2 regions of the Marinomonas mediterranea MMB-1 genome follow, and region 1 is predicted to be linked to the other one. Evidence: predicted binding sites of a transcription regulator. Region 1 holds the regulator's gene; the other holds the start of a gene.
The links. Region 1 encodes PhoB, which activates phosphate uptake and scavenging genes when phosphate is short. Its sites were predicted from a motif close to TGTCATANNNNTGTCANA; they were not measured.
Positions count from the first base shown of each region.

Region 1 (7,570 bases):
GATCAGATCCTGTTGAATCAATTGAAGACGCCATTATCCGTGTACTGGGGTTTGATATGGTGATGAATCTTTCTCTAGGGTTATCAATGGGTGGGGTGTTTGAGCTACCAAAAGATGGTCCTAAACACTACGACGACTTTTGGTTCAGTGCCGTTTCACATGCGGCTCTGATGGAGTCTCTGGTGAAATCAATCTCCTCAGATCACCCAAAACCTCGGCTTGGTCATGCTTATCTGGCAGGCTTGCTGCACAATTTTGGCTATCTGGCGATCAGTGTTATTTTACCGCCTCATTTTTCTATTTTGTCTCGAAATTTAGAGGCAAATGCACATTTGCCTAGCAACGTTGTTGAGATGCAGGTGTTGCATTTTACAAAGGAACAGTTAGGCGCCTGGTTGCTAAAACACTGGAACATTCCGGCCGATATTTACGGCGCCGTTCGCTATTGCAAAGACGAAGGCTATCAAGGAGAGCATAAACTCTTAGCTAACCTTCTTTATGTGGCAAATCGTTTATTGGATCAACTGCCTATAAGCGAGCATTTACTGGATCAGTTAGGGTTAAACGAAGAAACCGCGTTACAATGTCGCCAGCAGGTCTTAAGCGCCTCCAAAGACCTTAGAGACATGGTAAATTTAATACACGGCAAGACATGACGTTACTCAATAAAAACGCTGCCCGACAATTTGACTACGAATGGCACGCACTAAGCTGCGTCAATCGACAACAGATTCCCAGTAACATTCTTCCTTGGGTGAGTACGCCAGACTCGTTGACGGCAAAGCTGCAACAAGCAGGGTCATTTAAGGTGGAGGTCATTAGCGATTACATTGGCTTACCAACACAGAGAGAGCGTAACCGACTCAACTTACACGCTCGTGAGCAAGCGAGAATCCGTACCGTGTTACTTTACTGCAACCACCACGTTGTTATTTATGGTCGCTCAATTATTCCTTTACGCTCGTTACGAGGCCATTGGCGCTGTCTGTCTAAGCTCGCAGATAAGCCACTTGGTGGCTACCTTTTCAAGAATAAGCAACTTTCACGCAGTCCTATCGAAGTTACTCAGCTTCCCGCTGGATTAATGCAAAACACGGAAGAGAGTTTATGGGCAAGGCGGTCTATTTTCTATGGCTATGGTCCGGGTATCTTGGTTAATGAAGCATTTTACCCTACCATAGGCCAGCTGTAGCGTCGCAGTGAGTAGCACCATCGCGCGCTATCATTGCTAAATAAAATACGATTGAATAAGGTCGTTCGCATCCGACTATGACAACTAGGGCTCGTATAACTCCATGAGTAAACTCTCTGATTACGCCGACCTCACTCGCTTTAACCGACCCATTGGCTCTTTTTTGCTTATGTGGCCAACGCTTTGGGCATTATGGCTTGCGGCGAACGGTTGGCCTGAATGGCACTTAATACTGATTTTCGTATTAGGTGTGTTTAGTATGCGCTCCGCAGGCTGTGTCATTAACGACTACGCAGATAGAAAAGTGGATGGGCATGTAGAGCGAACGAAAAACCGTCCACTCCCATCGGGCCGCGTTGGTGAGAAAGAAGCACTGCTGCTTTTTGCTGTTTTAGCCGTACTCAGTTTTATCCTCGTATTGTTTACTGATCTACAAACCATTGCGCTTTCTTTCGTGGGTCTATTCTTAGCGGCACTGTACCCATTTATGAAGCGCTATACCCACCTGCCTCAAGTGTTTTTAGGTCTGGCATTTTCGTGGGCAATTCCAATGGCCTACAGCGCTCAAGGCGGCAGTTTATTTGATGTGCAGCTGTGGATGTTGTTCGTCGCCAATGTCTTCTGGACGGTCGCGTACGATACCTACTACGCCATCACAGACCGACCGGATGACTTGAAGATTGGCGTAAAATCCACTGCTATTTTATTTGGTCAATACGATCTCTTTGTGATCCTTGTTCTGCAAGGTTTAACCTTGTCATTATTAACTTGGATCGGGATTACATCCCACTTAAACTGGCCCTATTTTATCGGCCTCGCGGTTTGTGTTTTTTGGTTCTTTAAGCAATATAAACAAGGACAACACAGAGATCGCCAAGCTTGCTTTCGTTCATTTTTAGATAACAATCGAGTGGGCTATACGGTCTTTATTGGGTTGGTTTTAAGCTATATAGTCTAAAACCATGTTCTTTTTACGTCTATTCGTGTCTTAATTATGGCATAGTTGTGACATTTTAATGTAACTGTCACATTTACTCGTTTAAATATTCACCGTTCCTGAGATGAGGATAAATCCCGTGACCGGTAAGAAAGTACTAATCATTGACGACGAAGCACCCATTAGAGAAATGATTGCTGTAGCGCTAGAAATGGCTGGCTACGAATACCTAGAAGCCGAGAATGCACAGCATGGACATGAGATCATAGTCGATCACCGTCCTGACTTGATTCTTGTCGACTGGATGATGCCTGGAGGCAGTGGTATTGAATTGACTCGCCGCCTTAAAAAAGACAGCACAACAGCAGAAATTCCTGTGATTATGCTGACAGCGAAAAGCGAGGAAGACAACAAAATTCAGGGACTGGAAGTTGGTGCAGACGATTACATCACTAAACCCTTCTCCCCTAGAGAATTAGTTGCGCGTTTAAAAGCCGTATTGCGCCGCGCAACGCCACAAGGTGTCGACGAGCCAATCGAGGTAGACGGACTGCTTTTGGACCCAATTAGCCAACGCGTTAGCATCGGCAATAAACCACTTGAAATGGGTCCAACGGAGTACAGGCTGCTCAAGTTCTTGATGACGCATCAGGAGCGCGCCTATTCTCGAGCACAATTACTGGATCAAGTGTGGGGCGGCAATGTCTATGTTGAAGAACGCACGGTTGACGTACATATTCGTCGACTGCGCAAAGCCATTGGCAACACTCACGACTCCCTGATTCAAACTGTCCGCGGAACTGGATACCGCTTCTCCTCTAAACGGATTGCTTAGAGACGCATTAACAGATAAACGGATTATAAGACGAACATGAAACGAATCTGGAAACAGGCTCTGCTAAACTGGTTTATTGGCTTAATCGCAACCTTCGCCATCGGTTTTGCGTTAAGCCAGATTGCGATTGCGTTACTGCTGTATGTCTTAATCAGCTTAGCGTGGCAGATGTATCAGCTGTACCAGTTTCACTCGTGGTTACGCCGCTCAGGAAAAGCCTCTCCTCCAGAAACCAGTGGTATCTGGGGAGAAGTGTTCGACGCGGTTTATCGTCTGCAAAAGAAACAACGTAAATCCAAGCGAAAGATGCGCCAAGCTCTAAATCGAATTGAGAACTCAACCGCCGCCTTAAAAGAAGGCGTAATCATGGCGGATAATCAAGGCAATTTAGAGTGGTGGAATAATTCAGCGGGACAATTTCTTGGCTTGGTACGCCCTGTCGATCGCAGTCAAGCTATTACCAATATCGTCCGAAACCCAGACTTCTATCGTTACTTTACCCAAAAGCGATTTGGCGATCCTTTAATCATTAAAAGCCCAGCCAAAGAAGGGGCGTTCCTAGAAATTCAAACCACACTGTACGATCAAAACGACCATCTAATTTTTATTAGGGACGTAACGCGTTTACAGTTGCTAGAACAAATGCGCAAAGACTTTGTCGCCAATGCCTCGCATGAACTCAAAACGCCACTTACGGTGATTAAAGGCTATTTAGAAACCCTAGGCATGTTCAAAGATAATTTGCCTCAGAGTATGCAACGCGGCATTGATAATATGGCCGATCAATCTGAGCGGATGGAAAACCTCATCGAAGATTTGCTGTTACTGTCTCGGCTAGAAAGCAATGACAAGCGAGAAAATGACACTTGGCTTCAGGTGTCCGATATTTTCACTGCCATTGAGAAAATGGCGCAGCCTATCTTACATCCAGACCATACTTTGAGCTTCTCTGTCGAAGAAGGCGCTCAGGTTCATGGCTCCTACAACGAGCTCTACAGCGCATTTTCGAACTTAGTCGTAAATGCTATTAAATACTCGCCAAATGGCGGTGAAATTAACGTAAGGTGGGAATCTGACGACGTCAGCGGTTGTTTCGCAGTACAAGATGAAGGTTTAGGCATCGATCCGCGTTATATTCCTCGACTCACAGAGCGTTTCTTCCGTGTGGACAAAGGCCGAAGTTCTAAAACAGGTGGTACGGGATTAGGCCTCGCCATTGTCAAACACGTTCTTTTACATCACTCAGCGAAGCTACAGATCCGCAGCCAACCTAACTATGGAAGCACCTTCTCTTGCCACTTTCCAGCCAACCGAGTCAAAAACATTACTTCTTTAGACAACGCGTCTGGCAAGTAATCTAAGGTAGAGCACACGACAAAGGCTCTTAGTCGCACTACAAATGTTCTTAGCAATGGTGCCGAGCGTCTTTAGGGCTAACTTTCGAGGACGCTGCTTTTGAGGGTGTAGGCTTGAGATTTATGTAGAAGCGGCGCAATGTTGTTAAGGCGCTAGAGACTTTCAAACAGCGCCTTAACAAACGCTTCTTTTTCTGCATCTTGATCGATCAAGCCAAGCGTCACCGTTAAAAATGCTGAATCATGTTTCTTATCAGTCGTCGCCACGGATTGGATAAAATAGTTCAGGCGGTTCACTTTTTTGTCGAATTCCAAGTCCAGTACGGCCTGCCCAAGCACTTGCGGGATGACATCATCACTTTTAATCAGCACAGTGGCTTCATTTTTAGAGAATTTGACCACCATGCAACGAAATTGCTTTCCCTCGAAGCGCACTAACGTGGGGATTTTCACATCTTTAATTGCTACGTCAGGAGTAGGGGCGGTAGGGTTAACAATTTTAGGCGAACTGTTCTTAGGAGCTTTACTCGCACCGCCCATTAGAACGTCCAAAGAAGCCGTCGCAACGCCGCCTGAGCTTGGCGCCGTTTTTGCCGCCGCTTTTCCATTTGCGCCCGCACTCAACTTCTTTTCAATTCCATGCTTTTTCGCCGCTGATATGATTTTTTGATTCAGCTGCTCTGCCGAAAAAGGTTTGCCTAAATAATCCGTTACGCCGGATTGAACCGCTTCAACGACGTGAGACTTATCGCCACGGCTGGTAATCATCACAAAAGGCACGGCTTCTTTGGCATACTGTGGCTGTTCACGACACCATTTTAACAGTTCAACACCTGTCATCTCAGGCATTTCCCAGTCACACAACACCATATCAAATTGAATTTTTTGAAGTAATTGTTGTGCTTTTCGGCCATTCACAGCCTCTTCCACTGTCGTACCGGGGAAAGATTTTCGTACTGAACGTTTTATCAGATCACGAGTGAATGACGCGTCGTCAACGACTAGTATTTTTAAAGACATGCAAACGCCTGTTTCTATTTCTATATTCGGTTATTGAGTGTTGCTCGTTTTATTCATTGCTCATTGCTACTGGTACACTGACCAGCTCAAAACGATCGCTAAATTGATCTATCCAAAGCAATGTCGCCGCAACAACGGCAATCGGCATAACAAACAGGTTCAAAAGAGGAATCGTTAATCCAGCCATTACAATAAAGCCAAATGTCCAACACAACAAAGGCTTAGTTCGCAGTGTTTCTCTCATTTCTCGAAAACTTAGCTTATGGTTATCAAATGAGTAATCCATGTACTGAACTGCAAGCATCCAAGCAGAGAAAAGCAGTAATAAGACAGGCGCGACAAAGTTAATAACAGGAACAAAAGAAAGCAGCAATAAGATGATCAGCCTAGGTAAAAAGTAAAATAGCTTCTGCAACTCTCGCTGAATCGAGCGCCCCGCAATTTTCATCACTTCACCCATATTGAGGGTCGATTCAAACTGTCTTCCAGTCTCACGTTCCTCAACCTTTTCTGCGAGAAACGCCATAAATGGCGCGGCAATAATATTCACCCCCATTGAAAAGCTGTAAAAAAATGCCACAGCGACAATCGAACCAAATACCAGGTAAAACAGCCAATTTAAAAATGACATCCAACCGGGTAAAAAGCCCATCATATAGTCCACAACAACGCCGAAGTACGACAAGGCAACCATGTATAACAGCGCCATTAAAATCACATTGGCAAGCAAAGGCGCAAGAATAAACAGACGCATTCCAGGCGAGAGGATAACAGGGAGTGACTTAAAGAAAGCACCGACGGCTTGAAAAGGTTGAATGAGCACGATTACACCTTACGAAAAGAATCCATTTGATGGCACAAGAATACCATGGCTTGATATTTGGCTCTATAAAGAAGCTCAAATAGACTCTATCGCGGCGCTTAAATTGACGGAGCTGAATACTAAATTTCAAGCTACCACCGAAAATAAACACCTAATAAAACAACTAATAAAAGCCTTTTTTCATACCTGTATTTTCATGAAACGCATAACCTAATTAATTATTTCGATTGTAGCGAATTGGCAAACTATTGAACTATGAAAGCGCACGGTAGGCCTTGATATATCGAGGCCTGCCAAACTACATAAAAAATGCAAAGGAATAGTATAAAAATTCAAAACCGTTGGCGCTTAACGGCGTTACTCTCAATTACCCTTTCCTGTTTACCGCTTCAAGCAGCGACCATCCCAGAGGGAACCTCTCTTTCGCCAGTTCAAGAAATTGTTAGAAACGGTGGTCAAGAGCCTACCTCTATCGATCCTCAGCTTATTCAGGAGGATGCAGGCTGGATACACGCTTTCGATCTATTTGAAGGGTTATACAGTCAAGATCCCGAAGGAAACCTTGAACCAGGTGTTGCAAGCAGTTACGCCGTTAACGCAGACAATACGGTTTACACCTTTAATTTGCGCAAAGATGCAAAGAGGTCAAATGGTGAACCAGTTACGGCAGAGGACTTTGTTTATGGTTTCAACGCGCGGTTAATCCTGCCACCGCCTCTCCGTGCGCCTGGTACATGCAAATTCCGTCATCGACAAGGTTACCTATTTGCCAATCACCAATGAAAGCGCTCAACTTAAACGCTATCAAGCAGGTGGTTTAGACGTCTCTGGATTTCCTCTCTCTCGCACTTTACGAAGATTAAAAAAGACTTACCAAATGACGTTCGCATCGACCCCATGCTGGGCATCTACTATTATATTTTCAACACTGACGTTGCGCCGTTTAACGATATACACGTTCGTAAAGCGCTACCTTATAGTATTGATAGAGAAATGATCACGAAATACGTATTAGGCACTGGGCAGCTTCCTGCCTACGGCTTTGCTCCAGAAGCCGTCGCTGGCGATACGCCGCCTAAATTTGATTACTCAGCGTGGACACAAAAAGAGCGTGATAACAAAGCAATGGCGCTTCTTAAAGACGCGGGCTACTCCAAATCCAATCCTTTGAGTTTCACTTTACTCTACAACACTAATGAGTTTCATAAAAAACTAGCCATTGCCGCTATGTGGAAAAAGACCCTAGGGGTAAAAGTCACGTTAGAAAACCAAGAATGGAAAACAGCACTCTCCACCATGAGCGCAGGTAATTTTCAGGTTGGTCGCTATGCGTGGATCAGTGACTACAACGAAGCTTCCAGTACGTTGGATGTACTGACTTCTGAGCACGGTAATAACTATGGGCATT
Region 1 covers NC_015276.1:4,586,529-4,594,098, forward strand. The annotation lists gene MARME_RS20795 (HDOD domain-containing protein) at 1-656, shown strand, start outside; gene MARME_RS20800 (chorismate--pyruvate lyase family protein) at 653-1,192, shown strand; gene ubiA (4-hydroxybenzoate octaprenyltransferase) at 1,296-2,150, shown strand; gene phoB (phosphate regulon transcriptional regulator PhoB) at 2,269-2,964, shown strand; gene phoR (phosphate regulon sensor histidine kinase PhoR) at 3,001-4,320, shown strand; gene MARME_RS20820 (response regulator) at 4,473-5,339, opposite strand; gene cysZ (sulfate transporter CysZ) at 5,389-6,162, opposite strand; gene MARME_RS22630 (hypothetical protein) at 6,155-6,376, shown strand; gene MARME_RS22635 (ABC transporter substrate-binding protein) at 6,472-6,945, shown strand; gene MARME_RS22640 (peptide ABC transporter substrate-binding protein) at 7,021-7,570, shown strand, end outside.

Region 2 (7,570 bases), 670 kb from region 1:
CGATTGGAAAGCGTATGTCTGATGGCAATATCCCACTCTTTGGCCTGTACGGTGATTCTGAATGGTCGGAAGATCCAGAGTTTCTTCATATCGAAGATATTGAATCTCGCAGTAGTGATCTAGGGTGGAAAATTGACGCACATCGACATGGGAATTTGTTCCAAATCCTGATTTTGAAATCCGGCGATGCGAAAGTTCAACTAGACGATAAAACACGCCGCTTACTTGGTAAGTGGGCCATCATTGTCCCAGCTGGCTGTGTGCACAGTTTTCGATTCGCTCCAGAAACAGACGGAAAGGTATTGTCTATTGCCGCCCCACTTCTAGAAGAAGTGTATCAGGAGAGAGCGGCTAAACTGATCAAACCCCTTCTCCAAACGCCCACCTTCATCGACTTAGGCTTAAATACCAACCAATTTAACGAGTTGTGGCCGATTGTGATGCAGATCGAGCGTGAAACCTCAATTGCTCGGTCTGGTCGGGCTTTAATGGGAGAGTACTTAGTAAAAGCGCTATTGATCATGCTCCACCGTTATGTCGAAGTGAGTGTGTCGACTAATTCAGACAATCATAACCTCCAGCTACTCCAAGATTTGAAAGAATTAATCGAACAGAACTACCTAAAACATTGGTCGACTCCCGAGTACTCCAAGCGACTCAATACATCAGAAAAAACGTTAAACCGCTTAACTAAGTCAGTGTTCAATCAAAGCGTTAAATCCTTATGCCACCAACGCCTGTTTCTTGAAGCAAAGCGTCGTCTGATTTACAGTCGAAAAACCATTGAAGAAATTGCTTATGATTTGGGCTTTATCGACCCCGGCTACTTCTCAAGGTTTTTTAAGCGCCTGAGCCGATATACACCGGGACAGTTTCGCTTGATGAACCAGCAAAACTAACGAAATCAGCTGACGAATAACGTCCGTTATTTGATAGGTTATTTTTTTTCATCTAAGGCCTGAAAATTGATCGTTTGATCAAATTTAATCTGATCGCTATCCTTTGAATCGTTACTAACCAACGGAGGATTCCGACATGAAAAACGACTACAAATACGACCAATTTGGCAACCTAGATACTGACTATTACGTTGAGCGAGCTTACGCAATTCGTCGTGCTTATTTTGCTCAATCGGTTAAGCAAGCTAAAGCAGCGTTCGCTAAATGGTTCGCCTCTTTGATTCCTGCTCGTTCTGGCCATACTGCGCACTAATTTCAACTCGATACACAAACTGCATTTTGATCGTTTCCAATCGCACAGTAAAAATAAAAAGCGATTTTGGAAACCAAATTGTTTCTGAGCAACGTAATCCCTGCTACTCACCTCCTCAATAACATAACTTCTAATTGACCTAAACTAGCCCCAACAAAAGCACTCAATCGCCTTGTTTATATAGCACTCATCCCAAAATCGTCACACGCCTGTAACAAAAACTTCATAACATACTCGTTCTATGCAACTTATCGGAAAGAAGATGCAAGATAACCAAGTACAACTACTGCATAAAACGCTCTCTGAAGGACTCGTAACGCCCTACTTCCAGCCAATTTTTGATTTACGAACTGGCGAGGTTTTTGGTCACGAAGCGCTTTCAAGAGGCCCGATTAGAACGCCTTTATTTGCTCCGGATGTTCTGTTTCCGCTCGCCGAGTCCGAAAACAAACTTCATGAGCTAGAGATACTGTGCCGTTCTAAAGCGCTGTCGCGTTTTGTTGAACTTGATTTGAATGGAAAGCTATTTCTAAATGTCAGCGCCTCTCTTCTAAGCTCACCACATCATCAACGTGGTATGACGCTGTCTATCCTCAGAAACTTAGGATTAGACGAGAAAAAAATTGTCATCGAACTCTCGGAACAGCATCCCTATGATCGTGACGGTTTATCGCATAACAGCGTTAACCATTATCGCGAAATGGGCTTCCAAGTTGCGATCGATGACTTAGGAGCAGGTTACTCTGGTCTGCGCCTTTGGTCTGAACTTCAGCCTGATATTGTTAAAATCGATAAACATTTTATACAAGGAATTGATCAGGACGACGTCAAACAAGAGTTCGTCAGATCAATTATTGCCATTGGCCAACGACTAAAATGTACCTTGATTGCAGAAGGCATTGAAACAAGACAAGAGCTTGATCAAGTTATCGAGCTGGGAATTCCATATGGTCAGGGCTACTTTCTAGGCCGACCGACGCCATCCCCCTCAGACACCACACACTTATATTTAGCTAAACAAGCAAGGAAAAAAGAGCAGTTCGATTCAAATCATGGGGAAACCGTGTGGACGCTCTGCAAACCGTCGCCCAGTGTTAAATTTGATAGCCCTCTTCGCGATGTTGCGAAGCTTTTTAGTCAGCATCACGACTTGTTTGTCGTCCCCGTTTTGGACAATGGCCAACCGATTGGCGTGATTCGACGCCATGCCCTGCATGAGTTATTTTCAACGCCATATGGTCGCGCGCTATACGAACACAAAGCCGCTACTAACTTATTGAGTGAAGACACGATCATCGTTGAAAGCAGTGTGAGCCTTGCTAGCGTATCGACCATGTTAACGGAACAAGAAGCAGACACACTCAACAACGAGATTATTATCGTCAAAGGGGGGCAATATATTGGAACGGGTCATCTGCGAGACTTGCTTAAACGCATCACTGAGCTGAAAATTCAAAACGCCACCTACTCGAACCCTTTGACGCTGTTACCGGGTAATGTCCCGATACATAAAGAAGTAAACCGTCGTTTAACGAATCTGGATAATTTCCACGTTGCCTATTTTGACCTTAACGACTTTAAGCCCTTTAACGATTATTTTGGCTACGCCAAGGGTGACGAAGTCATACAACTGTTAGGCAATATTATTCGCGAAGAAACGCACCCTGAGAGCAATTTCATTGGTCATATCGGAGGTGACGATTTCGTCGTTATTTTCGCAGACGACAACTGGCATGAACAATGTGAAGCCATTTTAACCTCATTCGACCAACGTGTTCGTACCTTCTACGACGCAGACACCTTATTAGCAGGCGGGGTTTGGTCTCCAAATCGGCACGGTGAAACGGTTTTCCATCCCATCTTGAGCTTATCTATTGGTGTTGTGAATCCAGATCCTGCGAAATGCAACAGTCATCATTATGTTGCAGAGCTTGCGGCACAAGCTAAAAAGGCTGCGAAAAAGCAAGGTGGGAATTCCGTTTACCTTCTCACCCCTCATTACACGCAGGCCTCTTTGACGCAAACATCGTCGGCTCAAGCATCTTTGACTCAGAGCTCTTTGACTCAGACCTCTTAGAATCGGGCCTAGAACAGGCTCAAACTTTGATTGTTGAACAACCCTAACAAAAACGACATCAAAACGTCACGTCGCCGTCATATCTCTTTTTTAGCCTAGTTCTTAGATAGAATCATGAGGCCAAACGATGCAAACTCACTTTCGAGCAGTCTTTATTTCCGATGTCCATCTTGGTACAAAAGCGTGCCAAGCGAAACATCTCTTGGACTTTCTCAACCGTATAGAAGTCGATAGCTTATACCTTGTAGGCGACATTATTGACTTACAAGAAATGCGTAAGCGAGCGCACTTTACTCATGAACACCAAGCGGTTATCGAACGTGTCCTGAGCATGGCGAAACAAGGAACGGACGTGATTTACATTCCGGGAAATCACGACGCATTCTTTCGTCAGTTTACAGGACAGCGCCTTTCAGGAATCGATATAAAGCTAAACACCATCCACACCACAGCAGATGGACGACGCTTCCACGTTAGCCACGGCGATGAGTTCGATCAAATGGTGAAAATCAGCCCGCTGATGCTCGCGATCGGCGATAAAGCTCACGGAATCATGCTGCATTTAAATCAATTCACAAACGCCGTTCGACGCTTTTTTGGACTGCCTTATTGGTCCTTAGCAGGTTACATAAAAAGTCACATAGGCAAAGCTCGTGAATTCATCGCTCGCTTTGAGCTCGCCGCGATCAAATCGGCTCGCAGTCAAAATTTAGACGGCTATATTTGCGGCCATATTCACTTTGCCAATTTTCAAATGAACGACGGAATATTGTATTGCAACGATGGCGACTGGGTTGAGCATTGCACAGCCTTAACAGAGTCTTATTCAGGCGAGCTTTCACTCATTCATTGGTCTGACAAACAATCATTAATCGCGGTAGAACCGACTATAGACTCTCAAATTGGCGAACCAACACCCATTTAGTCTCGTCGCACGGGGAAGTGTTACCAGAGATGCAGGAGCCCCTTTTCAAAGGACGGTTGCTATTATTTCGAAGGCCGCGCTTTAATTTAACGTAAGGCGCGCTGTTACTTTATATCGGAGGCTATTGGCTCAACAAAGACAATAAGTCCTCTTCTGGCATAGGCCGCGCTAATCCGTACCCTTGGAATAAATCACAACCTTGGGATTTCAGCCACTCAAATTGACTCTGTTGTTCCACGCCTTCAGCAATTACTTCCATATTTAGGTTATGACCAATGTTAATAATCGACGCAGCAATCGTGGACTCTCTTGATCCTTCCGAGAAAGAAGACACAAACGATTGATCAATCTTGAGCTGATCAATCGGCAATCGTGTAAGATAAGACAAAGAAGAATAGCCCGTTCCAAAATCATCAAGTGAAATAAGCACACCCAATGCTTTCAATGACTGCATTTTTCGGATCACGTCATCTTGATCATTCACCAACATACTTTCTGTTAGTTCAAGTTCAATGGTATTTGGATTAACGCCAGATTGATCAAGGGCGTGTCTGACTTGCTCGACAAAATTATCTTGAGAGAATTGCAGTGCACTGACGTTGATGGACATATTGATGTCCCTGAAAGCATCGTGCTTTAGCCAGTCCGCTTTTACTTGGCAGGCCTTCATCAACACCCATTCGCCAATTTTAATGATGAGCTTGCTTTCTTCTGCAAACGGAATAAATTCACCGGGGGGAACAAGCCCATTCTCAGGATGGTTCCAGCGTATGAGAGCTTCCACACCCACCAGCTTTTTATTCACATCAAATTGCGGTTGGTAATGCAATGAAAACTGTTCTTTTGAAAGTGCCTCGCGCAGGCTCGTTTCAAAGTAAACACGCTGTACAACCCGTTCGTGCATTTTGGGCTGATAAAAACACGACTGCGCTCGACCAGCCTGTTTTGCTTCGTACATCGCCATTTCCGCTTGTTTGACGATATCTTCAGACGTATGTTCTGGTGTATCAGCACCAAACTCAGTCATGCCAATACTCGCCGTTATCACCAACTCGTGCGCGCCTGGAACAAAAGGATGCTTCAATTCATCGAGAATTTTAGTTGCAACATGCTTAGCTCTGTAGGAGGCCCGTTCAGGGTTAACGCTCACATCCGCATCTTCGAGCAAGATAACGAAATTATCGGCACTGAGCCTCGCTACAGTGTCTTGAGGGCGAACAATATCCACTAAGCGTGAGGCAACCTGTTTCAGAAGCAGATCTCCTTGCTTATGACCGTAGTAGTCATTGAGGTCTTTGAAGTTATCCAAATCCAAATACAAAATAGCGCTACGCCGATAGCGGATTTCTGACATAACATCCAGCCGATGCTCCAGCTCTTCTAAAAAGAGCGTCTTATTCGGCAAACGGGTCAGCGCATCGTAATAATTTAACTGCTCTATACGCTGTTGGTTATTTTTGTCTTGAGTGATGTCTCTAAAGGTTGCAACATAATGAAGTAAACGCTCTTCTTCATCTTTAATGGCTGTGATGTAAAGCCACTCAGGAAAAACAGTACCGTCTTTTTTCCGATTCCAGATCTCGCCTTCCCAATGACCAATATTATTTAAAGATTGATACAATTTACGATAGAAGTTTCGATCGTGTCGACCAGAGCTAATAATAGCGGGGTTCTTCCCATATACCTCAGATTCGCTGTAACCCGTAATGGCTTCAAATGCGTTGTTAACTCTGATGATACGATTGTGTTGATCCGTAATTAAAATGGCATCTTGAGTTTCAAAAGCAATCGCGGAGATTCTCAACTCCGCTTCATTTTTGATCCGTTCGGTAACGTCACGAACAAGAAACAGATAAAACGCGGCCCTGCCTTTTAGGTCATCAGGCGCCGTATAAACCGCCGACAGTTCAAACCACTTTTCGTCTTCATCTAGCTCAACTCGAAAGCTCAAGCCGGTTGAAACACCGTCTAAAAAAGCCGTTTTCATTGCTTGCCCCCAAGCCAACATGGACTCTTCGCTCAAACAATCAACAACCCACTCGCCTGGGTGTAGTGGAAGCCACTTCATTAGCTCGCGCTCTGATGAGTAATGGTTTTCAGCCACTACTCCTTCGTCATTTACTTCTACTAAATAGTCTGGAATCGCATCCAATGTATTCGACAACCGTTCGAGCGTGATTTCTGCCTCTTTGGTTTTTTGTTCCACTAAGCTTGCCTGAACAGAGCGTTCAAAAAATTTCCTCGCGATAAGGTAACTAATGCCTGAAAGCAGCATAACAACAAAGGCAACAGCGAAGCCTAAAGAATACGTCGTCTGCTTGGAAACCCATGTTCCTTTTGGAGACACAAACAAAAACCAACGTGTGCCCGGCAACGCAAGTTCAAGCTGTATACTGTTCTCTTTTATAAAGCCATCCGTTTGACTGATAACAACATACCCTTCCTGTTTACGGTACTCGGATAACTGAAACTCAAACCCTTGTTTGGTAAATTCAACAAGCCCTGAGGACTCAATAAGGTGAGTCACCCCCATTGCGGAAGCGACAAAACCCCAAAACACATCCTCTTTCGCTTGGTCTTTAATCATCACAGAGACTCTCGTCCCCATAGCAATAGAGTTGTCGATCACTGGCACCGGCGCCGAAACACTGGGAGTATTTAAGTTATGGTCTATCAATGCCTTCGAGCGAAGCACCTCGTTACCAAACACATTGATGCCAATCGCACTCTCATGCCCTTCTAATGGATGAATGTTTGTGATGACGCCATTTGGAATCAGTACCAACCGATCGACATAAGGGTAACGCCGGAGCACCAAATCAGCGTAGGGTTCAAAGCCATCGCTAGCCCCTCGATTAAAGCGAATAAAATCAGCAATTTGTACCGTCGCGGCTAGGTTCTCAGCGACAATTTCAGATAGTTTTTTCGAATAAAAAAAAGCGTCATACTGAGCGAGGTCTTGAGCATCGTGCTTATAATGAGAAAGAGAAATCTGGAAAAAAATGCCGCCAACAATGGAAAACAAGATAATGCTTAATACGGTAACAAGTTTTACATATGGCGCAGAGCGAACGGGCATAATCATACTTTCCGACAGACTTCCTAAAGTAAAGAGAAGCAAATCCGTCTTTTCCTACGCATCATTCCCAACACGAGTCGCAATGAGTAGTCTTCTTAGTTAGTAAAAATCTTGGCTATTAAAGCCTTAGACAGTAGCAATTATACGCAGTAACAATTTTAGGTAATAAAATAGAGTAGGTAACCTAAATCGTTACACGGCATCTTCAAGTCTCATAATAGACTGAAATGCACTATTTAAGAAAGGGTCACCACTAAAATTCAGTCTTCGACTACAA
Region 2 covers NC_015276.1:3,911,604-3,919,173, forward strand. The annotation lists gene MARME_RS17855 (helix-turn-helix domain-containing protein) at 15-899, shown strand; gene MARME_RS22330 (RSP_7527 family protein) at 1,036-1,212, shown strand; gene MARME_RS17860 (GGDEF domain-containing protein) at 1,475-3,289, shown strand; gene MARME_RS17865 (UDP-2,3-diacylglucosamine diphosphatase) at 3,417-4,214, shown strand; gene MARME_RS21595 (EAL domain-containing protein) at 4,336-7,293, opposite strand.
Region 2: a site for PhoB is predicted at 3,354-3,371, ahead of MARME_RS17865 (UDP-2,3-diacylglucosamine diphosphatase). Genes of this name have one in related genera too.